Regions from separate parts of the Cytobacillus sp. FSL R7-0680 genome, predicted to be linked through region 3. Evidence: riboswitches for the same ligand, from Rfam matches in the RefSeq annotation. Region 3 holds a riboswitch; each other region holds the start of a gene.
The links. A riboswitch is a leader RNA that binds a small molecule or an ion and turns the genes downstream of it on or off. The one in region 3 is predicted to bind lysine.
Positions count from the first base shown of each region.

Region 1: another riboswitch for lysine. It lies ahead of MKY26_RS11300 (aspartate kinase); the one in region 3 lies ahead of MKY26_RS16775 (transporter substrate-binding domain-containing protein).
Region 2: another riboswitch for lysine. It lies ahead of MKY26_RS13330 (Na+/H+ antiporter NhaC family protein); the one in region 3 lies ahead of MKY26_RS16775 (transporter substrate-binding domain-containing protein).

Region 1 is NZ_JBBPAO010000001.1:2,265,406-2,273,572, reverse strand. Features, by position in the region: gene MKY26_RS11330 (TetR/AcrR family transcriptional regulator) at 1-260, shown strand, start outside; gene MKY26_RS11325 (enoyl-CoA hydratase) at 289-1,062, shown strand; gene MKY26_RS11320 (electron transfer flavoprotein subunit beta/FixA family protein) at 1,274-2,047, shown strand; gene MKY26_RS11315 (electron transfer flavoprotein subunit alpha/FixB family protein) at 2,087-3,064, shown strand; gene trxA (thioredoxin) at 3,295-3,612, shown strand; gene uvrC (excinuclease ABC subunit UvrC) at 3,755-5,527, shown strand; lysine riboswitch at 5,597-5,777, shown strand; gene MKY26_RS11300 (aspartate kinase) at 5,932-7,161, shown strand; gene MKY26_RS11295 (YslB family protein) at 7,258-7,734, opposite strand.
Region 2 is NZ_JBBPAO010000001.1:2,672,814-2,680,980, reverse strand. Features, by position in the region: gene MKY26_RS13360 (lysine N(6)-hydroxylase/L-ornithine N(5)-oxygenase family protein) at 1-337, opposite strand, end outside; gene MKY26_RS13355 (lmo0937 family membrane protein) at 497-643, shown strand; gene MKY26_RS13350 (ABC transporter substrate-binding protein) at 999-1,967, shown strand; gene MKY26_RS13345 (iron ABC transporter permease) at 1,972-3,957, shown strand; gene MKY26_RS13340 (DUF72 domain-containing protein) at 4,280-5,125, shown strand; gene MKY26_RS13335 (YunC family protein) at 5,187-5,489, shown strand; lysine riboswitch at 5,614-5,798, shown strand; gene MKY26_RS13330 (Na+/H+ antiporter NhaC family protein) at 5,971-7,542, shown strand; gene MKY26_RS13325 (ABC transporter substrate-binding protein) at 8,023-8,167, shown strand, end outside.
Region 3 is NZ_JBBPAO010000001.1:3,365,154-3,373,320, forward strand. Features, by position in the region: gene MKY26_RS16755 (methylated-DNA--[protein]-cysteine S-methyltransferase) at 1-361, opposite strand, end outside; gene MKY26_RS16760 (iron-containing alcohol dehydrogenase family protein) at 496-1,704, shown strand; gene MKY26_RS16765 (amino acid ABC transporter ATP-binding protein) at 1,944-2,678, opposite strand; gene MKY26_RS16770 (amino acid ABC transporter permease) at 2,703-3,461, opposite strand; gene MKY26_RS16775 (transporter substrate-binding domain-containing protein) at 3,644-4,489, opposite strand; lysine riboswitch at 4,619-4,803, opposite strand; gene MKY26_RS16780 (methyl-accepting chemotaxis protein) at 4,934-6,421, opposite strand; gene MKY26_RS16785 (ketopantoate reductase family protein) at 6,565-7,611, shown strand; gene MKY26_RS16790 (sulfite exporter TauE/SafE family protein) at 7,696-8,167, opposite strand, start outside.

The DNA.
Region 1 (8,167 bases), 1.1 Mb from region 3:
GGCAATCGAATATCGATTTACGGCAAAAAATTAATGCAATCTTAAAAGGTTATTTAGGCTTAATCGATTCAATCTTACTCGAAGGAAAAAAAATGGGTGAGTTTGCTAGTAATCTCGATGTCCGATTAGCTAGACAGATGATCTTTGGGACAATGGATGAAACTGCAACAACATGGGTGATGAATGATCAAAAATACGATTTAACTGCGTTAGCGCCCGAAGTTCATCGTCTTTTAATCAGTGGGTGCAAAAGCCAATAATTAAAAATAATAATGGAGGTAAGAAAAAGTGGAATACTTAAATTGGAAGATTGATAATGAAGTTGCAACAATTACCATTAATCGCCCTCCTGCCAATGCACTATCATCTGGGTTGATTGAGGAGTTAGGTGAAGTACTGGATCAGATTGAGCCAAACCAAGATATTAGGGTGATCCTCATTCATGGAGAAGGCCGCTTCTTCTCTGCTGGAGCAGATATTAAGGAATTTACTTCTATCGAAAGTGGTGAAGGTTTCTCACATCTAGCAGAAAATGGACAAGGGCTCTTTGAGAGAATAGAAACCTTCAAGAAACCTATTATTGCAGCCATTCATGGTGCAGCTTTAGGTGGAGGTTTGGAACTTGCAATGAGTTGTCATATTCGCTTAGTTGCTGAGAATACAAAAATGGGACTACCAGAATTGCAGCTTGGATTAATTCCTGGGTTTGCTGGTACACAACGATTACCTCGTTTTGTTGGAACGGCAAAAGCAGCTGAAATGATTTTAACGAGTGATCCAATTACGGGGTTAGAAGCTGTACAACTCGGTTTAGCCAATCATGCTTACCCTGAAGAAAAGCTGTTAGAAAATGCCTATTCAATGGCACAAAAAATCGCCAAAAAGAGCCCAGTATCTGTCGGTGCAACATTAGAATTACTGAATTATAGTAAATCCAACCGTTATTATGATGGGGTGAAAAAGGAAGCAGAACTTTTTGGTCAAGTTTTCGTAAGTGAGGATGCAAAGGAAGGTATTTCTGCTTTTGTTGAAAAGCGAAATCCAGTTTTCTCAGGAAAATAATTTTTTAAATATAAACGTTTTCATTACCAATTTTGTTTATAATCTATTATAATAGATTTAATAATTTAAATTGTTAAATAATAATCGATTTGAAAAGCATTTCTAGGAATAGGTTATTGTAAGACTGAGCATACGCTCAGTCAACAATTTAGTTTTATTTGTCAAAATCTTATGAAGCAATGGAATGTTTGTAAAATTAGGAGGCGAAACCATGAACATCTATGTACTAATGAAAAGAACATTTGATACAGAAGAAAAGATCACGATTTCAGGCGGTAAAATTAATGAAGATGGAGCAGAATTCATCATCAACCCTTACGATGAATATGCAATCGAGGAAGCAATCCAAGTTCGTGATGAACATGGTGGTGAAGTAACGGTTGTTTCTGTAGGGACAGAAGAAGCTGAGAAGCAACTTCGTACAGCATTAGCGATGGGTGCTGATAAAGCAGTACTGATTAATACAGAAGATGACGTTGAAGAAGGAGATCAGTTTACGACTTCTAAAATTTTAGCTGAATTCCTTAAAGATAAAGAGGTTGATTTGATTATTGGTGGGAATGTAGCGATCGATGGTGGATCAGGTCAAGTTGGCCCACGCGTAGCGGAGCTATTAGCTATTCCTTATATCACAACCATCACTAAGTTAGATATTGAAGGTACAACAGCTACAGTTGTTCGTGATGTAGAAGGTGATTCTGAAGTAATCGAGACTTCTCTACCATTACTTGTCACTGCACAACAAGGTTTAAATGAACCGCGCTACCCTTCTTTACCAGGGATTATGAAAGCAAAGAAAAAACCTTTAGACGAAATTGAATTAGACGATCTTGATTTAGACGAAGATGATGTAGAAGCGAAAACAAAGACAATCGAAATCTCCCTACCACCGAAAAAAGAAGCTGGAAAAGTGCTTGAAGGTGAATTAGAGGGTCAAGTAAAAGAATTAGTCAGTCTACTTCATAACGAAGCAAAAGTTGTCTAATAGTGAGCATAAAAGAATAAAAACGTTGGGGGTATAATAATGGCTAGAAAAGTTTTAGTATTAGGTGAAGTAAGAGAAGGTTCATTGCGAAATGTTTCTTTTGAAGCAGTTGCTGCAGCAAAAACATCTGCTGAAGGTGGAGAAGTTGTAGGTGTTTTGTTTGGTGATTCTGTAAGCGCTTTAGGAGCTGAATTCATTCAGTATGGAGCTGACCGAGTGGTAACAGTTGAGGATGAACTGTTAAAACAATATACATCTGACGGTTATTCCCAAGCCTTACTTGCCGTTATTGATCAAGAAGATCCTGAAGGAATTATTTTCGGACATACTGCCCAAGGTAAAGATCTTGCACCGAAGATTGCGGCAAAGTTAGAATCCGGTCTTATCTCTGATGTAACAGATCTAGAAGTTGAGGGTGGTAACATAGTCTTTACTCGTCCGATTTACTCAGGAAAAGCATTTGAAAAGAAGATTGTAACAGATGGACTTCTTTTCGCTACTATTCGTCCTAATAACATTGCACCACTTGAAAAAGATGAAAGTAGAAATGGAGATGTTTCATCTTTATCTGTAGAAATTAAAAACTTGCGTCAAGTCATCAAGGAAGTTGTACGAAAAGCAACAGAAGGTGTAGACCTTTCTGAAGCAAAAGTTATTGTTGCTGGTGGACGCGGTGTGAAAAGTGAAGAAGGTTTTGAGCCGTTAAAAGAATTGGCAGATGTCCTTGGTGGTGCTGTTGGAGCTTCACGTGGCGCATGCGATGCAGACTACTGTGATTACTCACTTCAAATTGGTCAAACAGGTAAAGTAGTTACACCGGACCTTTATATCGCTTGTGGTATATCTGGTGCGATTCAACATTTAGCTGGGATGTCCAATTCAAAGATTATTGTTGCCATCAACAAAGATCCTGAAGCGAATATCTTTAAAGTAGCGGATTATGGTATTGTGGGCGACTTATTCGAAGTCCTTCCATTACTAACGAAAGAGTTTAAAGAATTACTTGTAAATGCATAATTTTCGTTTACATCTGATATGAGCGGGTAGACTTATACTATCCGCTTCTTTACTATGTTGGCAAAAAGATTAATGTTGAATAAAATAGACATTGAATCCTTTTTAAAGGTTCAGTATGATACAATAAAAAAATGGGTAATCTATACGAGCAAAATAATAGCATCCATTATTAATCGATGATATACTTTCGATAAGATTTTTTAGTTATTTATTAGGAGGATATAAATATTATGGCTATCACACATGCAACAGATCAAAACTTTACTGCTGAAACTGGTTCAGGTCTTGTACTTGCAGACTTCTGGGCACCATGGTGCGGACCTTGTAAAATGATTGGACCAGTTCTTGAGGAAATTGATGGAGAAATGGGAGATAAAGTAAAAATCGTTAAACTTGATGTTGACGATAACCAAGAAACTGCTGGTAAATTTGGTGTTATGAGCATCCCGACTCTCATCGTATTTAAAGATGGTGCAGAAGTAGATAAAGTGGTTGGTTTCCAACCGAAAGAAGCATTAGTTGAATTGCTTCAAAAACATGGTGCATAAGAAGTACCATAAAAACAAACCCCGGCTTCTACTTTTAGAAGATCGGGGTTTTTTTACAGTACAAGTATGGCAAAATCAGTAAGAAGGGTATGGTTTCCTCCTGCAATGATATTCTTTTTAGGTATGGATGTGACAGCTAATTATGAATGATAATATAAAAAATAAATTACCTTTATTACCTGCTCAACCTGGTTGTTATTTAATGAAAGATCGCCAAGGGACAATTATTTATGTCGGTAAGGCGAAAGTGCTTCGTAATCGGGTTAAGTCCTATTTTACCGGTTCGCATGATGGAAAGACATTAAGGCTGGTAAATGAAATTGAAGATTTTGAATACATCGTGACCTCTTCCGATATGGAAGCATTATTATTAGAGTTAAATTTAATTAAAAAGCATGACCCCAAATATAATGTCATGTTAAAGGATGATAAGAGTTATCCTTTTATTAAATTAACAAATGAAAGACATCCGAGATTAATTACCACGAGAAAAGTAAAAAAAGACAAAGGGAAATATTTTGGTCCATATCCAAATGTGCAGGCGGCCAATGAAACAAAGAGATTATTAGATCGCCTTTATCCTTTAAGAAAATGTAACACCTTACCAGATAGAGTTTGTCTATACTACCATATCGGACAATGTCTAGCTCCTTGTGTAAATGAAGTAAAATCTGACACATACAAACAAATGACAGATGAGATTACTCGTTTCTTAAATGGTGGTTATAAAGAAATCAAAAAAGAACTTTCAACGAAAATGGAAGAAGCGTCCGCAGCGCTAGAGTTTGAGAAAGCAAAGGATTTCAGAGATAAAATTATCCATATAGAAACGACGATGGAAAAACAAAAGATTACAATGACGGATTTTACTGACCGAGATGTGTTTGCTTATGCGGTTGATAAGGGTTGGATGTGTGTACAAGTATTTTTTATTAGGCAAGGGAAACTTATTGAAAGAGATGTATCTATGTTTCCAATCTATAATGAGCCTGAAGAAGAGATGCTCACCTATCTCGGCCGTTTTTATGAACAAGCTAATCATTTTAAACCAAAGGAAATTTACTTGCCAGACTCTGTTGATGTGACGATGGCTGAGCAGCTTTTGGATGTAAAAATATTTATTCCTCAAAGAGGGAGAAAAAAAGAACTAGTGAAACTTGCCTATAAAAATGCAAAGATTGCTTTAAAAGAAAAATTCTCGCTTATTGAACGTGATGAGAAAAGAACGGTGAATGCAATAGAAAGCTTAGGTGAGGAGCTAGGAATTTACACACCCTATCGCATTGAAGCTTTTGATAACTCCAATATCCAGGGTACCGATGCTGTCTCAGCAATGATTGTCTTTATCGATGGTAAGCCTGCAAAAAGGGAGTATCGGAAATATAAGATTAAGTCAGTTAAAGGACCAGATGATTATGAATCTATGAGGGAAGTGACGAGACGGAGATATAGCCGGGTTTTAAAAGAAGGGCTACCCCTACCTGATTTAATTATCATTGATGGTGGAAAAGGACATGTTGAAGTCGTTCGAGATGTGCTTGAGAATGAACTCGGTTTAGATATTCCACTAGCAGGATTAGTCAAAGATGATAAGCATAAAACATCTCAACTTCTTTATGGAAATCCATTAATGATCATTCCCCTCGCTCGAAATAGCCAGGAATTTTATTTATTACAACGTATTCAAGATGAAGTGCATCGATTTGCGATTACATTTCATAGACAAGTTCGTGGAAAGAGTGCATTTCAGTCACTTCTTGATGAAATTGATGGTATTGGGGAAAAAAGAAAAAAGCAGTTATTAAAAGATTTTGGTTCTGTAAAAAAAATGAAATCAGCTAGTGTAGAAGACCTTAGGGAATCTGGCTTACCATTAAAAGTTGCACAAGAACTTTATGAAAAGTTACATGAATAGACATTGTCTGAAAAAAACAAATATGGTATAGTGTTTTTAACTTTATATCAAATCACTTTTTAACTTGAAAGTGAAGGTAGAGGTGCGAGTTTCATTAGTAAAAGTTCCTTAGAAGATTGAGCTTCGTTTGAAGGACTTTGAAAGGGAATATTCGCCGAAGTGAAGAAAGACTCAATATTTTCTTCGCTGGTTCTGCATTGAATAAATGCAGGATTGTCAAGACTATCTGTCTTGGAGGGCTATCTCACTGTGTGTACGTAGATTGTTCATACGTTTGACTACACAGCAATGGGATGGGTTTCATCTCATTGCTTTTTTTTATGCCGAATATGGGTAGAAATGTGTTGGTTGTACATACAGGCGGCAGGGAATAAAAACGAATGACTTGAAAGTAGGGGAGAAAAGTGGGCTTAATTGTACAAAAATTTGGTGGAACCTCCGTAGGCTCGGTTGATCATATTCAAAATGTAGCCAACCGTGTCATTGAAGAAAAAAATAATGGTAATGATATCGTTGTTGTTGTGTCGGCTATGGGCAAAACGACTGATCAATTAGTTGGTATGGCAAAAGAATTATCACCCGCTCCGAGTAAGAGAGAAATGGATATGTTGTTATCTACAGGTGAGCAAGTTACGATCTCTTTATTAACAATTGCACTAAATTCAAAAGGTTATGAGGCAACTTCCTATACGGGCTGGCAAGCAGGGATTAAAACGGAATCAGTACATGGTGACGCAAGAATCACTGATATTGACACAAAACCTGTTTCACAAGAGTTAAAGAAAGGGAGAATTGTTATCGTAGCGGGTTTTCAAGGTTTAAGTGAGACTGGCCAAATAACGACATTAGGTCGGGGTGGCTCTGATACAACAGCCGTAGCTCTTGCAGCAGTATTAAAAGCGGACAAATGTGATATATACACCGATGTAACAGGTGTATTCACAACTGATCCACGCTATATAAAAAATGCAAGAAAGCTTCCATCTATCTCATACGATGAAATGCTTGAATTAGCTAATCTTGGTGCAGGCGTTCTACATCCAAGAGCAGTTGAGTTTGCAAAAAATTACAATGTAAAGCTTGAAGTACGTTCTAGTATGGAACGAGAAGAAGGTACAATTATAGAGGAGGTTGCGGAAATGGAAGAGAACTTAGTTGTTAGAGGGGTTGCTTTTGAAGATGATATTACAAGGGTATCTGTACTAGGGATTAAAGACCCTTTAATAAGCCTTTCATCCATCTTTTCAATCTTGGCGAAAGAACATATAAATGTTGATATTATTATACAAAGTATTACAGATGATAAATCATCAGGCTTATCTTTTTCAATTAAAAACCAAGATCTTACAGAGACTGTAAAAATACTAGAAAAAAATCGAGAAGCATTAAGTTATGATCAGATTGAATGGGAATCACAATTGGCGAAAATCTCGATTGTCGGTTCAGGAATGATTTCAAATCCTGGAGTAGCAGCTGAGATGTTTAATGTATTAGCTGCTAATAACATCGTTGTAAAAATGGTCAGTACATCTGAAATAAAAGTCTCGGCTGTAATCGACCAAGCGCATATGTTAAATGCCGCTCAAGCTTTACACCAAACGTTTAATTTAGCTGGGGATTTAATAAAAAATTAAATGAACTACAGTAGTATAAGACAGGAAAATCCAAACATCATTCGACGCCTTAATAGAATGATGTTTGGATCCTTTTTTACTGTTGAGTATATTTTATTAAGTGTGGATATTGTCCTTTTTATCCCATTTGACTGTGAAGAGGACCTTTCCACCCTTTTTACGTGGGTGCTCGAATGTTTCGCAAATCACTTCTTTTTTCTGTTCGATTTGTTGAGCAATAAAACCAGCTTCTAATTGGAATGTTGCGTGAGTATTTTCTTTACAGCGCTTTTGAATGACTTCGCTTGTCAACTCGTATTCGATTTCTTTTTTGTTTTCGAGGTTTTTCGTTAATTTTCCCCAACCAGCCTCGACAAAGAAGCTGAATAAGTCTTCTTCTGTTTGAAGAGGATATTTACGTGCTAGTCTCTTGCCTGCCCAGTATAAGATATCTGGTGCGTCTTTACCTAGTAAATCATGTAAAAGTTCTTCTCTAATTAATTCATAGCCAAAGGATGAAATCATTTCTTTGTTTGGTTCAATTGATTCTGCCATGTTTTCGGTTTGTTCTATTTGGGCTTCTTGAGATGGCATATTATGCTAAATCTCCCCTCTTTCATAAAGTCTAATATATACAATTTACTTGGAAAAAACGAATACGTACAGTGAAAAGGGAAAAATTTTTAGTTTGTAAAACTGGTGTAAATTATGGGAATAATCTTAACACTAATAATAATCTAATGTAAATGCATTTTTATGCGTAAAATATGAATATTATTGCGTGATTTAAGCTATTTTAATATACCGCCAAATAGGGTTGAAAAAACTATATCATTGGTTTTTTGAGTGAAACTAGAATAGAAAAAATTTTCGTAATATCGACAAAATCTGTATCCGTTTTCTTGACGCTAATGGGCGATGGGAGTAAAATGGACATGTCATATAAATGTTTTGAAAATGATTTGCATTTTCTTAGTGATGCGAAGGATTTGTTATGTACATATTCAGCGTGTCATGCTACAAATTC
Region 2 (8,167 bases), 690 kb from region 3:
ATAATTGATGGGCTACCCAACTACAATAGTCACTATATTCTTTGCGCGGAATGTTGAATTGGTTGAAAAAGTAGAACGCATATAAGCGCTCATGAGTATGTAAATAATTGATAAATGTATATGGACTAGTTGGGTCGGCAAATGTTACTAAATCAGCTAAAAAGGGTGTCTGTAAATCTGTGCCCTCTATAAGCATACCTGGATGCCATACAAACTCCTCTTCTTGTTCAAAAAATAATCCATCTATCTCTTTGACTTGATCAGTTAAAGCTGCAAGACTTAAATTAAAAGGCCCTAAGCCAATGCCAATAAAGTCATAAACGACAGGTGTGCCCAATAGTATCCCTTCTTCCGTTAATAGGTGAAATATCTATTCTGTATTTTCCCTTCCTCTCATATATTCTAAACATAGAGAAATGTTCTGTAGGTTTAAGTGTTTTTTTTCTGGGGTATGTAAGAGTATCGAACAAATACACAACAGAAAGGACAATGTAAAATGCTCTGGACGATTATCGGTATTTTAATTATTTTATGGATTTTGGGATTTAGCTTTGATGTCGCAGGAGGACTTGTCCACCTATTATTAGTTATTGCACTCGTCGTTTTATTATTCCAATTAATTACTGGAAGACGTAGACCTTAACGGGACATCTGAGGGTAAATAATATAAGAACGAACGCCCACCTTAATGAAGGTGGGCGTTTTCATTGTGTCGTTTGATTGAAGAAATGTTCATTCAAGATATGATATCGATTATATACGATTTTATTAAAGATAAGAGCATTTAAAATGATTAAAGAATGAATAGTAGTGTGAGCAATAAAAATAGTGTATTGCCAAACGCTATTTTTTACATTAAAATGAGAATGATTATCATTGTTGAAAGGTTAAAATCAAATTAAATTCTCAAATGATTAGCTTTTAATATTTCGGAATTTTCTTCACTTTGAATGAGATTGCTGTGATAATTAATTTTTTTGGAAATGGAGCTTTGATTAATGAAGAAATTATATTTTATTATGCTTTTATTTGTACTCATTTTAGCTGGTTGTATGCAAAAGGAAGAAGAGAGTAATAGTGGAGAAGAGAATAATAGCAATCAAACGATTGTCATTGAAGATGCGTCAGGTGAACGCAGCTTTGAAGGAGTTCAGGAGAAAGTAGTTGCTCTTGAATGGAGCGTGGCTGAAGAGTTATTAGCTGTTGGTGTACAACCAGCTGCAGTAGCTGATGTAGAGGGGTTTAATAAGTGGGTCACAATTGACGCTAAATTAGATGATAGTGTTGTGGATATTGGTTTAAGAACAGAACCAAATATTGAAGAAATAGCAAAGTTAGAGCCCGATGTGATTATTGGTATGGAATATCAAGAACAGTTTAAAGCGGACCTTGAAAAAATAGCTCCTGTAGTGATTTTTGATAGTTCTACAGAGGAAGCTCAAAAAGACTTATATGCTTACATGTTACATACATTAAAGCAGACAGGTAAGCTAGTAGGTAAAGAACAAGAGGCTGACGAGGCAGTTGCTCATTTAGAGGAAAAAATGGCAGAAGCGAAAGAGAATATATCTGCAGCTCAATTAAAGACAAATGAATTTGTTTTTACACAAGCTTATTCTGCGAATCAAGCCCCGACCTTTCGATTATTTACAGAAAACTCAACGGTGAGCCATACACTTGAAGGTATAGGATTGACGAATAAAATACAGGACCAAGATCCTCAGCCGAGTGGTTTTATTACAACAAATGTAGAGGGTGTATCTAAGTACGAAGAAGCTATATTTCTTCATACTGTACAAAAAGATGATCCGTTATTTAATAATTTAGAAGGAAACAAAGCTTGGAATTCTTTATACTTTGTAGAAAATGATTTGATGTACGATGTAGGCGCAGGTGTGTGGACGTTTGGTAGTGTTCTTTCTATGGAAACTTTAGTTGATCATGTTGAAGAGACATTAGTGAAGTAATGTTATGAGAGTTAAACCCTTTCTATTATTTGCGGTATGTGTGCTCTTGTTTATTATTCTTGGTCTCATCCACTTGAGCCAAGGACAAGCTTCAACAGGCTTACTCAGCTTTTGGATGGAAGTATGGGATAATGAGCAGGAACTGAATTTTCTCCTTTATAGTAGAATGCCGAGGTTTTTAATTGGTTGTTTAGTTGGAGCTGCACTTGCCGTAGCAGGGATGTTATTACAAACAATGACAAGAAACCCACTCGCAAGTGCAAGTACACTAGGCATTCATGCAGGAGCATTTTTCTTTGTTGTTCTTTTTTCCATTTTCTTTCCTTCTATAAAGGGTGCCTTTCCATTTTTGGTGACGATGCTTGGAGGAATCATAGCAGCTTTAATTGTTAGTTTTTTAGTAGGTAGAGCATTGGATCCTATTAGAATCGCATTAACTGGATTGATAGTAACAATGTTGTTTTCTTCATTTACTAGTGCCCTGCAGCTTTTATATGAAAATGAAGTGTCCGGGTTGTTTTTATGGGGAGCGGGAACATTGTTACAGCTTGATTGGAGTGGCGTTCAATTTGCTTTGCCATGGGTTCTCTTCACTCTTCTTTTTGCCTTTATAATAGGTCATCGTTTTGACGCTTTACTGTTGGGGGAAGATGTAGCTGTAGGATTAGGACAAAATGTGATGATAAGTAAATTAATAGGTTGGGGCATTGCAATTATATTAGCTGCTGTCTCTGTTACAGTAGTAGGCCCAATTGGCTTTGTTGGTATTATGGCTCCACATATTGTTCGTTTAATGGGATTTAGAAAGCATCGATCCATGCTAATAGGAAATATAGTGGTCGGTGCAGGCTTACTCATATGTGCTGACATCTTTGTTCGTATGATATCTAGTATGTCTGAGTTACCTGTAGGAGCAATGACGGCCATTATAGGAGCACCTTGGTTAGTCTATTTAGCCTTAAAGATAAGTAGGAAAACGAGAACTGCTGGAGGAGCATTAGAGGGGAAAGTGCGAATTAAGCATGTTAAAAGATTTTATCTCCTCATATCTCTCGCCGTTCTTGGATTAGTAGGGTTTAGCCTTTCGTTTGGGGGAACAAGTTTCACTAGTCTTTTAGAATTGCCAAGAGAATTGATGTATAATACCTTCGTTTGGGATTTTCGCTTGCCTCGAGTGGTTGTCAGCTTCGGAATTGGTATGATGATGGCGGCTAGCGGTTTAATGATGCAGACTGTTTTACGAAACCCACTTGCTGACGCTACTGTTTTAGGTGTGACTTCAGGTGCAAGTGTAGTGGCGATGTTGGTTCTCATTGTTTTTCCACAAGCCCCCTTTGTCCTTATTCCAATTGGTGCATTAATTGGTGCACTTATCACAATGGGAATTGTATTGTTTATTAGTGCGCGGAGCGGTTATCAACCGATGATTCTATTATTAATGGGTGTTGCTGTATCCGCGGTAGGTTCTGCTATTATACAGATTTTATTAGTACGTGCGAACCTTCATGCATCACAAGCTTTAACATGGCTTGCTGGTAGCACCTATGGGACAAGCTGGAGTGATCTAGTAATTGTGATGATAACATCGTTACTACTATTTCCGGTTATTCTCTATATGGCCAATACATTCGAGATCTTATCATTGAGTGATGAACTATCCATTGGTTTAGGTGTGAAAACAAGTAAAATGCGTATGTTTATGATTATACTAGCTGTTATGTTGTCAAGCATCAGTGTATCAGTGGTTGGGGCAATTGGGTTTATCGGTTTACTAGCTCCACATATTGCTAGACAACTGGTCGGTCCGAAGCTACTACAATTACTGCCATTAACCATAGTAATTGGCGGGATTTTACTTATTTCAGCTGATTTTCTTGGAAGAGTCGTTTTAGCTCCGAAAGAAATACCTGCTGGAATAATTGTTTCTTTAATTGGTGCACCATACTTACTTTATTTATTGAAAAAAACGAACAAAATCAAAGCGAGTTAACCTGTTTAATAAAAAATAATCTGAACAATGGTTCGGGTTATTTTTTTTCTTTTTAACTCATAGTAAAAAACGAATATCTGATTTATACCATTTCCATAAGTTACTTTTTCTATATGCTTTTCCTTATTACTGTGTAAGGGTTCCTTTTTCGATACCGATGAACAATCACAAAATAAGAAAATGGGCCAATGAAATGTTCTAAGAATCTTCTTTTCTGTTTTGACTGATTCTTTTTCACTTATTTCATTGCCCTTCTTGTTTATGGTTATATCCTTTAGGTAAAATAATCAGTATGAAGATTATTGGTAGATGAGGTGATGGAATGATTAGGATTGGTTTAACTGGATGGGGAGATCATGACAGCCTATATACGGAGCGTATATCTAACCGAGATAAACTATTAGAATATGGCGCTCATTTTCCAACAGTTGAGGTAGACGCTTCCTTTTATGCCGTACAGCCAGAAAGGAACGGGGAAAAGTGGGTGAGGGAAACGCCTGCTTCATTTAAATTTGTTGTGAAAGCTTATCAGGGGATGACGGGGCATCAAAGGGGGGAGATTCCTTTTGAGACAAAGGAAGAAATGTTTGCTGCTTTTAAAGCGTCGCTTGCCCCTTATATAAGAGAAAATAAGTTAGCGATGGTCCTATTTCAATTTCCACCGTGGTTTAATTGTAAAAAGGAAAACGTGCAATATTTACGCTGGTGTAAACAGCAAATGGGAGAAATACCATGTGCTGTTGAATTTCGTCATCAGTCTTGGTATCAAGATGCGTTTATAGAAGGTACTTTAAATTTTATCAAGGAAGAGAAATGGATACATACCGTTTGTGATGAACCACAAGCAGGGGAGGGGTCTGTTCCAATTGTGATGCATACTTGCGGTAATCCAATTGTACTAGTCCGCTTGCACGGTCGTAATGTTCATGGATGGCAAAATAAAAAACAACCAAATTGGCGTGAAGTTCGCTATCTATACCGTTATAATCACCAGGAATTATTGGAGTGGGCAGAGCGATTAAAGCAATTACAAAAAGAGGCGAAGGAGGTCTATGTACTATTTAATAATAATTCTGGTGGTGACGCAGCGGATAATGCGAAGGAAATTCTAGAAATATTAGGAATTGAATATGAGGGATTAGCTCCAAAACAACTCGGTTTATTTTAACTAATGAGTACACCGAATCTCTACCTATAACATAAATTGTTAAAGGGAAGGGGGGACGGTCATGGTTGAATTAAAGCCTGTTATTTTGGATGGTCATACGTTTATGACTGTATCCGTTGAGCTGCCAAAAACTAATTTGTTAGTCGTATCAAATGATAAAGGATATATCATGTGTGGTGCATTAGACGTTGCGTTATTAAATGAAAAATTAAAAGATCGCCATGTCATTGCTGGTAGAGCAGTAGGGGTAAAAACGATTCAACAGCTAATAGATGCACCACTTGAATCAGTCACTTTTGCTGCAGAGGAATTAGGCATTAAAAAAGGGATGATCGGTAGAGAAGCGCTATTAAGAATGGTATAGGTTATAGTATCCTACTATATCTTAAAAATAATAAATTTATGAATATTTTAGGTTTTGATAGAGTTTTGCATAAATAATTATATTTTGATATAATGTATAACAATTGAATAATGCCTTATCAATCCGATGGGGTAGAGGCGCAAATCATCATTAGTAATCAATGTGAGGATGACAACAGTGAACTTTGATAAAAGGGAGATTTGCCGAAGCAAATAGGTACGTCAATATTTATTTGTTGGGGTTGCTCTTAATAGGAGTAACACTGTCATTATGGAGGTATATTAACCATAATGGGGAGCTACAGTCGTGATGGAGAATAACGTTACTTCTTGAAGGGTAATGATAGAATCTCTATCGTTACTCTTTTTTTATTATCAATTAAGGATCAAAGAAAAGTGGAGGATACCTTTCTCTGATCGTTAATTGATATGAGACGCATTCGTTCATGTCTATAGCTCCTATACTAATAGGAGGTCTTTTTATGACAGGTACATTTATTTCTGTGCTGCCACCTTTGGTAGCGATGCTTTTGGTTATACTAACAAAAAGGGTGATTCTCTCCCTTGGTTTAGGGGCGTTAACAGCAGCTATCATAATTGGAGGATATCAACCGCTAGATACGCTACAAATATTTTTCTCGTCGTTTATAGCACTTTTTATAACAGATGAAGGGTTAAATACTTGGAATATATTCATTCTATTATTCTTACTTATTCTTGGTAGCATTACTGCATTTATTTCACTATCGGGTGGTAGTCGTGCCTTTGGTGAATGGGCAATGAAGCGTGTGAAAACGAGAGTGGGTGCACAGTTATTAACCGTAGTTTTAGGTATGATTTTGTTTATAGATGATTATTTTAATGCGCTAACAGTTGGACAGGTATCTCGACCTGTTACCGATCGACAAAAAGTATCACGTGTAAAGCTTGCTTATTTAATTGATTCAACATCCGCACCTTTATGTGTTATTTCGCCTATATCAAGTTGGGGAGCATCAATTATCGCCTTAATTGGCTCGATTTTAGTGTCTCATAAAATAACTGATTATAGTGCTTTCTCTGCTTTCATGCAAATCATTCCGTTAAATTTTTATGTGTGGGCGGCAATCATAATGGTGTTTATCATTGTTGTTGGGCAAATTGACTTTGGTCCGATGAAGAAACATGAGAAACAAGCTATTGAACAAGGAATTCTATTTGATAAGAAGAAACAGTTGAAAGACGAAGTTCAAGAAGAATTACCTATTAGTACGAAAGGGACTGTTGGTCATCTTGTTTGGCCAATCATTGTTTTATTTATTGGAACAGTGAGTATGATGGCTTGGACAGGCATTAATGGTGCAGAGGGGAATGTGTCGTTAGTATCCTTATTAGAAAACACAGATGTGGCCTTATCATTAATTGTCGGAGGATTATTGAGTTTAGCTGTTGCTTACGTACAATTTGCTCAAGTATTAAAGAAAGATGATAAACTAACGAGTAATTTTTATTTGAAAGCTACATGGGTTGGGATGAAATCTATGTTTGGATCAGTATTGATCTTAATTTTTGCCTGGTTACTCGGAGATTTGATTAGTCAACTAGGTACAGGGGAATACTTGGCTAGCGTTATTAATCAATCGAATCTGAGTCATGATTTTATCCCTGTTATCCTATTTATTATTGCGGCACTTATGGCATTTAGTACAGGTACATCTTGGGGATCATTTGGCATTCTTCTTCCAATAGCTGGTGATATTGCTGTAGCTACAGATATATCCTTGCTGATTCCTGCAATGGCAGCTGTACTTGGAGGTGCAGTATTCGGAGATCATGCTTCACCGATTTCTGATACTTCTATTTTATCCGCCACAGGTGCAGGGAGTAATTTGATTGACCATGTCATTACACAGTTTCCTTATGCCTTTACAGCAGCTGTTGCTGCGGCCATCTCTTATATCATTTTGGGTGTAAGTGGAAGTGTAATCATTGCATTAGCTGCTTTGATTGTTATGATGGCGGGGATTTTCCTTGTTGTTAAAATGTTCGGTACAAAAACCGAGAAGATGATATAATAGTTCTTTTGAACAATATAGGAAGGAGGAATGAACTCGTCGGTTCATTCCTCTTTTTCTATCCTACAAGTCTAAAATCACTACATAAGCAAAGTTATTTTACTTTATATAAAAGTAGCTAGTTATTTATAATTGCTAATTATTAACAATTAACTGAACTACATTATACCTATCTACTATTAATTATTTTATGAATATAATGATAGAGTTTTACAAACAAAACATAGTAAAGAGAAACCCTTTAACGCTCTAAACTATTAATAGATTTCTAAATATTAATATTATTCACAAAGATTGTTTTGACAGATGAATAAAATGATACTATACTATTTTTAGATTTATAGCAATTATCAGAAAAATATTACATTTTGGTTATTTTAGTCTACTTTTTTTGTGTGGTATCTTTTCTTGTGGGGTTTATATGGGGGATTTGAACCATGCTCTTAGTTGTTGGAATAATCAAAAAAAAGGGGGATCATTATGTTATTTAAAAAGAGAATGACCGCTGTTCTTTTAGCTTCTACCATAGGAGCTGCAGGTTTCCTTGCTGGCTGTGGTAGTGATAGTGCAGGTGGTGGTGAGTCTGGTGATACTGTCAAGATAGGTGCCAACCTAGAACTTTCTG
Region 3 (8,167 bases):
TCATTTTATTTTTACCATTAGCGCTCCCGACTGCACGGACAGCTTTTTCATTTCCGACAATGACGGCAATGTCTTTATATGAGGCAGTCTCGCCGAAAGGAATTGTTGTTAACGCTTGCCATACATTCGTTTGAAAGGTTGTCCCATTGAGCTCATAAGTAATTTCAAATGCTTCTCTCTTCCCTTGAAAATATTCCTCTAATTGCTGTACACATTCCTTTATTACATCTGGCGAGTCATTTCTCAATGGTTCTGCGATTTCCGTTCTATCAAGAAATTGAACAGCTGTGATGGCTTTTTCTGTTCCTTCGATTGCTAGCACACCTACAGGGGAATTTATTTGTACAATCGATTTTTGCATAACAAGCTCACTTCCTCATTTTTTACTTGTATTCTAACACTCTTTCTAAAATTTAGTTAGAGAAAGAAGGAAATCACCTTGTAAGCGCTTAACTATTTATAAGTAAAAAAATATTAGAGGGAGAGGATCAGCGAATGAGTTTATTGAACGCATCATTTCACTTAAATCTACAAACGGATTTAAAATTTGGTTATGAGGTCGTTCAACAAGAGCTTTCAGACAAAATTAAAGCGACAGGAAAGAAGAAGGTCTTCGTTTGTACAGATAAAGGACTGATTTCATCAGGTGTCGTAGAAAAAATTACCCAAGTATTAGAAGATGCATCCATTGAATATGCTGTTTATGCAGAAATCGAGCCCAACCCGTCTGCTCATTCGGTTATGGAAGGCATGAAGAGCTTTCAATTAGAAGGCGCAGACTTGATTATTGCCCTTGGAGGCGGTAGCTCTATGGACTTTGCCAAAGCGCTGGCTGTTGCAGTCACACACACCGGACATGTACTGGAATATTCTCTTGGCGGTAAGCCAATAGAAGATAAACTACCATTACTTTTTGCGATTCCAACAACAGTTGGTACTGGGTCTGAAGTAACGATTGCAAGTGTCATTACAGATAGCGATGGTGGTAGAAAACTTGTTCTAGGATCTCCTTATCTTGTACCAAAAGTTGTGTTTGTGGACCCGGCACTCACACTTGGATTGCCACGAAAGCATGTTGCTGCTACAGGGGCTGATGCACTTGTCCATGCCATTGAATCTTATGTATCATTACCAGCTAATCCTTTTACAGATGCTCTTGCTCTTCAAGCGATTCGCATGCTCTGGACCTATTTACCACAAACCTATGCTCATGCAGACAATTTAGAAGCAAGGGGGCAAGTCCATCTTGCTAGTACATTGGCTGGCATGTCATTTAGCCTCGGTGGATTAGGGATTGTTCATTCCTTATCACATCCAATGTCTGCACGCTACGGTGTCCCCCATGGACTTGCGAATGCTGTGATACTACCAAAAGTGATTGCCTACAATCTTCCAGCATCAACAGAAAAATATGCAACAATTGCACGCATGATTGATCCATCCTTACATTCCGTTAGTATGCAACAAGCAGGCAAAACTCTTATTCCATTAGTAGAAGAATTAATGCATTCTATTGATATTCCACAAAATTTTGCGCATCTCGACCACCACTTTACAGATGAAGATATCGCCCAACTAGCAGAAGATGCAATGAACGATCATGGAACCGTACATTATAATCCAAGAAAAGCAGTGAAAGAAGATATTGAAGCCATTTATAAAAAGGTCTTACCTGTGAATATAGACGAGAAAATTTATCATTAACTAAGAAAAAAGAGCAGTCCTTCCGAGCTAGACATGAATAAGCTTAATTCTGGAGCGGAAATACGACAGCATAAGTTGATCTTACGAATGTAGTTCATTCATCTTTGTCGCGGCTCAACTTCTACCAAAGGACCGACAAACTTCTGATCCAATTCCAAAGCTTTTAACAACGTTCCGTACGAGAGGCTAAAACTAAAAGAAGCCAACCCAATTTAATTATTAAATCGGGCAAGCTTCTTTTAGTTACGTGTACGTTGTAGGAAAGCTTTGGTTCTTTCCATTTTGGGGTTATTGAATAGTTGCTCTGGTGTCCCTTCTTCAGCAATGACGCCTTTATCCATGAAGACAACGCGATCCGACACTTCACGGGCGAATTCCATTTCATGGGTGACAATAAGCATGGTCAGGCCTGTGCCAGCCAGTTCCTTCATCACCTTTAACACTTCGCCAACCATTTCAGGATCGAGTGCTGAGGTTGGTTCATCAAACAACATCACATCTGGCTCCATTGAAAGTGCTCTTGCAATCGCCACACGCTGTTTTTGACCTCCGGAAAGCTGTCTTGGTTTAGCTTCTACATAAGCCTCCATCCCGACCACACGCAAATATTTCTTCGCGATTTTTTCTGCTTCCTCTTTTGAACGCTTTAATACTTTTATTTGCCCAACAACACAATTTCCCAATACATTATGGTTATTAAATAGATTAAAAGATTGAAAAACCATGCCGAGATTTTTACGATATTGATGGACATTATGTTTATCGTCGAGGATATTTTCACCGTTATAGATAATTTGTCCACCACTTGGTTTTTCTAATAGATTGACACATCTTAATAGGGTCGATTTCCCAGACCCTGATGAGCCGATGATTGTAACTACTTCTCCTTTATTCACTGAGAAGTTAATATCTTTTAATACTTCATGACTACCAAAAGACTTACTTAACCCTTGAATATCAACAACTGTATTCACTTTTCCAACTCTCCTTTCCGCCACCTATGCTCCTGTTGTTTTTCTTTTGATATCTTCTGCCGTATCCATTTCACCTGCAACGACGTAATTTTCCGGTCCATCCATTCTTCTTTCAATATAGCGTAGAATTAATGTAACGGTATAAGTCATAACGAAATAAATAATACAAACAACAAAGAATGACTCAAAGTAGCGGAAATTATTCCCTGCAATTGAATTCGTTTGGAAAAATAATTCAGATATAGAAATCACGCTTAACACGGCAGTATCTTTTATATTAATGATAAATTGATTACCTGTAGCTGGAAGAATGTTTCGAATGACCTGAGGTAAAACAACATTCATCATTGTTTGCAAATGGTTCATCCCAATGGCTTGGGCTGCCTCATATTGACCTGGGTCGACAGAAATAATCCCTCCACGAACAATCTCAGCCATATAAGCACCCGTGTTAATGGAAACAATAACGATACCAGCAACGAGCGGATCCATTTGATAGCCAAAGGCCATTGCTGCCCCGTAAAAAATAACCATTGCCTGTACAATCATTGGTGTGCCTCTAAAGAATTCAATATAAGCAGATAACAAGAAATTCACTATTTTTAATAACAACCGTTTAGGACCATTCTCAGGTATTGGTATTGTTCGAAGAATGCCTGACAACAAACCAATTAGGGCACCGAAAACGGTACCAATTAAGGCAATGACTAATGTCACACCGGCGCCTCGTAAAAACATTGGCCAATATTCGACAACGATGCGAATAATCCATTCTATACTCATAACAATGATCTCCTTTTCTCTCATCATGATTGGCCATTACCAATCAATCTGCTAAGGATTTGCGCTTCAAAGGTTTAATACGACGGAGAGGATGCGCTACCCTAGTTGTTTATTTCTCATGTCTCTCCTAACCTTCTTCTCGATATAAAACCGGCTACATCTCATGCAGCCGGCTCATTTAGTTATTCTGCCGCTGGCTGATTCTCAATAGCAGCATCCATTAATTCTTTTTGCTCTTCTTCAGAAATATCTGCAAGGATTTCATTGATTTTATCTGTTAATTCGCTACCTTTTTTCACCCCTACTGCAATGGCAGTATCTTCTTCACTTGTCTCAAATCCTTCAGTAAATTCAACCATCGCAAAGTTATCATTAGCAGCTGAAGCACTTACACCTTCCGGACGTTCAGAAACATAGCCGTCAATAATTCCAGACTCTAATGCAACACGCATAGCAGGGAAGCTCTCCATCGCTGTTTGCTGTTGTACGCCGTCAATTTGATCAATTACTGAATAATGAAATGTATTTAATTGGGCAGTAACCTTTGCCCCACTGAAGTCTTGAATGGATGTGGCATTTTCGTAATCGCCACCTTTTTTCACTACCATGACTAAATCAGATTCGTAATAGTTATCGGAAAAATCAATCGTTTCTTTTCGTTCTGCTGTTGGTGACATACCAGCAATAATAGCGTCAATTTTATCTGAACTTAATGATGGTACTAATCCATCCCATTTTGTTTTCACAATTACTAACTCTTTTCCTAAACCTTCTGCTATCTTCTTCGCAATCTCAACATCGTAACCGCCTGCAAACTCTGAATTACCTTCAATTGCTACTGCGCCATTGCTATCATCCATTTGCGTCCAGTTAAATGGCGCATAACCCGCCTCTAGTCCTACGCGAAAAACGTCTTTATCTTTTCCACCTGAACCTGTGCTTCCTTCAGCCTCATCATTTGAACCACAAGCAGCTAGAAACATACTCAGTACTATAGCCATAGCTAGTAAAGCAAATCTCTTTTTCATCTCTATTCCCCCTAATATATTTTTCTACTAATTAAACTATTCCGAATTAAGAAAAAGAATAACAAAAAAAGACCTGAGATGAACTCAGGTCCTTGTTATTCTTCCGCCTAAATCCTCTACTTTTCCCATTTTAGAGATAGTGCACCTTAATAAATCGGGTAAATTTATTAAGACAGTCCTGCAATTATTCACTGCAGACCCAACATGCTATACAAACGGGTATAGCACATTTCGGCGATATTTCCTTCTCTTTAGTCTCATCATGCCTTATCACTCTACTAAAGACTGTTAAATACCGCGCCTCTACCCCACCAGAAAAAGTGAGGTTTATTCAATTTGATATCTATTAGGCTACAATAGTTTAATAGCGTCTGTCAATATAAACTCTATGGAAAATTGGTCCTTTTTTCGCACAACCTTTTGATTAGAGCATAATTACCAATGTTAAGCTTGTTGGCTTGAAGCTAACTCTTTTAACTGTATGCTCAAACGATTAATATCCGCTACCGAATGATTTACGTTTGACACCATCTCATGTTCATCTTCTATGATAGCAACGATTTCCTCTGTAGCTGCGGCGTTCTCCTCTGATATATTTGCCATATTTTCAATCTGCTCTTGAATTTGTTCAAATTTTTCTGTGGCAGCGGAAACTTCATTGACACCTCTCACTAACTCTAAGTTGTTTTCTTGTAATGATGTTTGTATCTCGTTGAAAAAGGCAGATATCTCTGTTAGAAGTGCTTGTCCCTGCTTTACAGCACCTTCCCCTTCAAGAGAGCTTTTACGTGCTTCAAGAGACTGAGTGAAAAGAGTATTCGTCACTTCAGAGATCGCCACCGTGATTTCAGCACTTTGCTCAGCTAACTTCCTTACTTCATCTGCAACGACCGCAAACCCTCGCCCATGCTCTCCGGCTCTTGCTGATTCAATTGCTGCATTTAATGCGAGTAAATTAGTTTGATCGGCAATTTGTTTAATGCCTGCTAATAATTTATTCACTTGTTCCATACTTGAATGAACATCTGATACCGTCGATGCTGTCACACTAATCGTTGTATTTACAGTATTCATATGCGATGTAACATCGACTATCTTATTTAAACCATCTTGTACTTTCTCATTCATATTCTCCGACTTTTCTACGACACCTTCTGAAATGGCAACAGATTCTTTTGTATTTTGTAAAGACTGACTCATAGAATCATTGACAATATTTAAGCTGTTCGCTTCTTCTTGAATACTTGTAGCCATCTGTTGAGCAGCTTCTAATACTTGTTGACTTGACTCATGTATCGTTTCAATATTTTGCTTAAAAAGTCCAATATGATTTTCTAGAGTCACTGTACCTTTATCTATTGAACCAAAGGTGTCTTGCAACTGTATGAGGAGGTCCTTTGACTCCGTTTCTTTTTGCTCTGCTTGGTCAATTAATTCCCTACCCCAACTAGCTAATAAATAAAATAAGTACAAAATCCCGTTGGCGACAAGAATAATAGTAAAAATACTCCGGACACTATTACTTTCTCCTAATAACTGATGGCCAATTATAAAGTAGGTAGCAATAAAACTAACATTATAGAATACAGAAAAAGCAACAATCATTTCTTTCTTAAAATATAGCACCACCATTGCAATCGTTAAGAATAAAATATAATGCTTATTCAATGCATATCCGTCCACAAAAAAGAGCATCATCACAATGAGGTTTGGTATAGCAGCATATAAAAAGCCCTTTACGTAATCATTGATACGCAAAAAATACAGAACAATAGCCATGACAATGACAGAAATCCCAGCACACATAATGACAATTGTATCGCTCAAACCCCGGTCAATAACAATAGGTAAGACTAATAAAACAGCTAATGTCATCAATCCCCACATATTCACTTTATGAACTCTTAATAATTCATTCTTTTGCGTACCCAATTATTTTTCCTCCTAATTTAATCCAAAAACAAGGACTTTAAGCCTATTATTTGGGTTTTTTTTCTTTTATTTCTATTATTTATTTCGGTATGATTAACTTTTATGTTAGTGCTTTACAACTAAATATTTTAGGAGGATGCATAATGAGAATTGCTATCATGGGAACAGGATCTTTAGGGACGATTATTGGGGCACACTTATCAAAAGGGGCACATCATGTGGAATGCATCGATGTAAATACTGACCATATTAACGCCTTAAACAGTAACGGCGCAACAGTTGTGGGGACTGTAAACTTGCAGGCTTCTGTGAAAGCCATCACGCCACATGAAATGACTGGCATTTATGACCTTGTCTTACTTTTAACAAAGCAAGTATACAATAAATCAGTGCTCCTACAACTTCAAGCGCATATGAACGAAGCAAGTATATTACTCTCTTTACAAAATGGTGTTCCAGAAGAAAGTTTAGTAGAATCACTTGGTTCATCCATCATTATTGGTGGTTCTGTAGAGTTTGGTGCTACTTGGGTAAAACCAGGTGTATCACAATTAACATCAGACAAAGAGGCATTCTCTGCTCACGCTTTTCAAATTGGTGAGTTAGACGGACAGATTACTGACCGCGTGAACCTAGTAAAAACCGTTCTTGAAGATGTCGGTGGCACAATCGTTTCAAATAATCTAATCGGTACAAAATGGTCCAAACTTCTTGTTAATGTAGCGATGAGTGGTATGTCGGCAGCACTAGGTTGTACATATGGAGATATTTTGAATAACGAGGCAGCTGTCACAAGTGCAGTGATGTTAGCTGATGAAACGTTAAAAGTTGGTTACGCGAATAACATTCAATTTAGCGAACTAGCTGGTGTAAATGTTGGAATCTTCTCTATTAACGAAGACAAGAGCAATCTACCTATGGTCATCCAAGTTGCTAAACAAGCATTTGGTCCTCAAGCACTGCTCAAAGCTAGTATGCTACAAGATTTAGAAAAAGGATTACAAACAGAAGTCGACTATATTAATGGTTACATTTCAACAAAAGGGAACGCCCTACAAGTATCTACTCCAGTAAATGACCTTGTCACAAGCATGATCAAACAAGCAGAAGAAACAAAACAACTGCCGGACTTTAATGAAAATATTAAAGCATTCGAGTCCCTATTAAACAAAGAATTTGCTATTCATTAATCCATACTTGAAAGACAGGCTGAGTGAGACGTGCGAAATCAAACCCCTCACCAGCCTTTTTTCCTTCCTCATTCCCATGCAGAATTAGAGAATTAATTGGTTAATACATAAGTATAATCCAGTAAATAAAAGGATGAAGTAGGAAATAATTGAGAAAAACTTTTGGCTCATGACTTTAAATAGTAATTGTCCTAAAAATATACCAATTAGTACCACAGGAGCTCCAACCAAACTAGCGAGCCAAACTGTTTGTGTAGTACCGGCGACAACCATTTGGATAGCCAGACTGATTACATAGATATATAAATAAAAAGCAATTGTCGTTCCTCTGAGAATTTCCATATTCGTTTTGGTGCCCGAGAAATACAATAATAACGGCGGACCAGGCATACCAATACTTGTCGTTAATGTTCCAGATAGCCCACCAGCGCCATAATCTCTATTTCTCGTTTGCTTCATCTTTAATTGAGCAATCATCAACACAGTCAAAACCAAGATTAGAATACCTATCCCTAGTTTTAGCCAGTTAAGCGGTAACCAAAGAAAAATGACCATC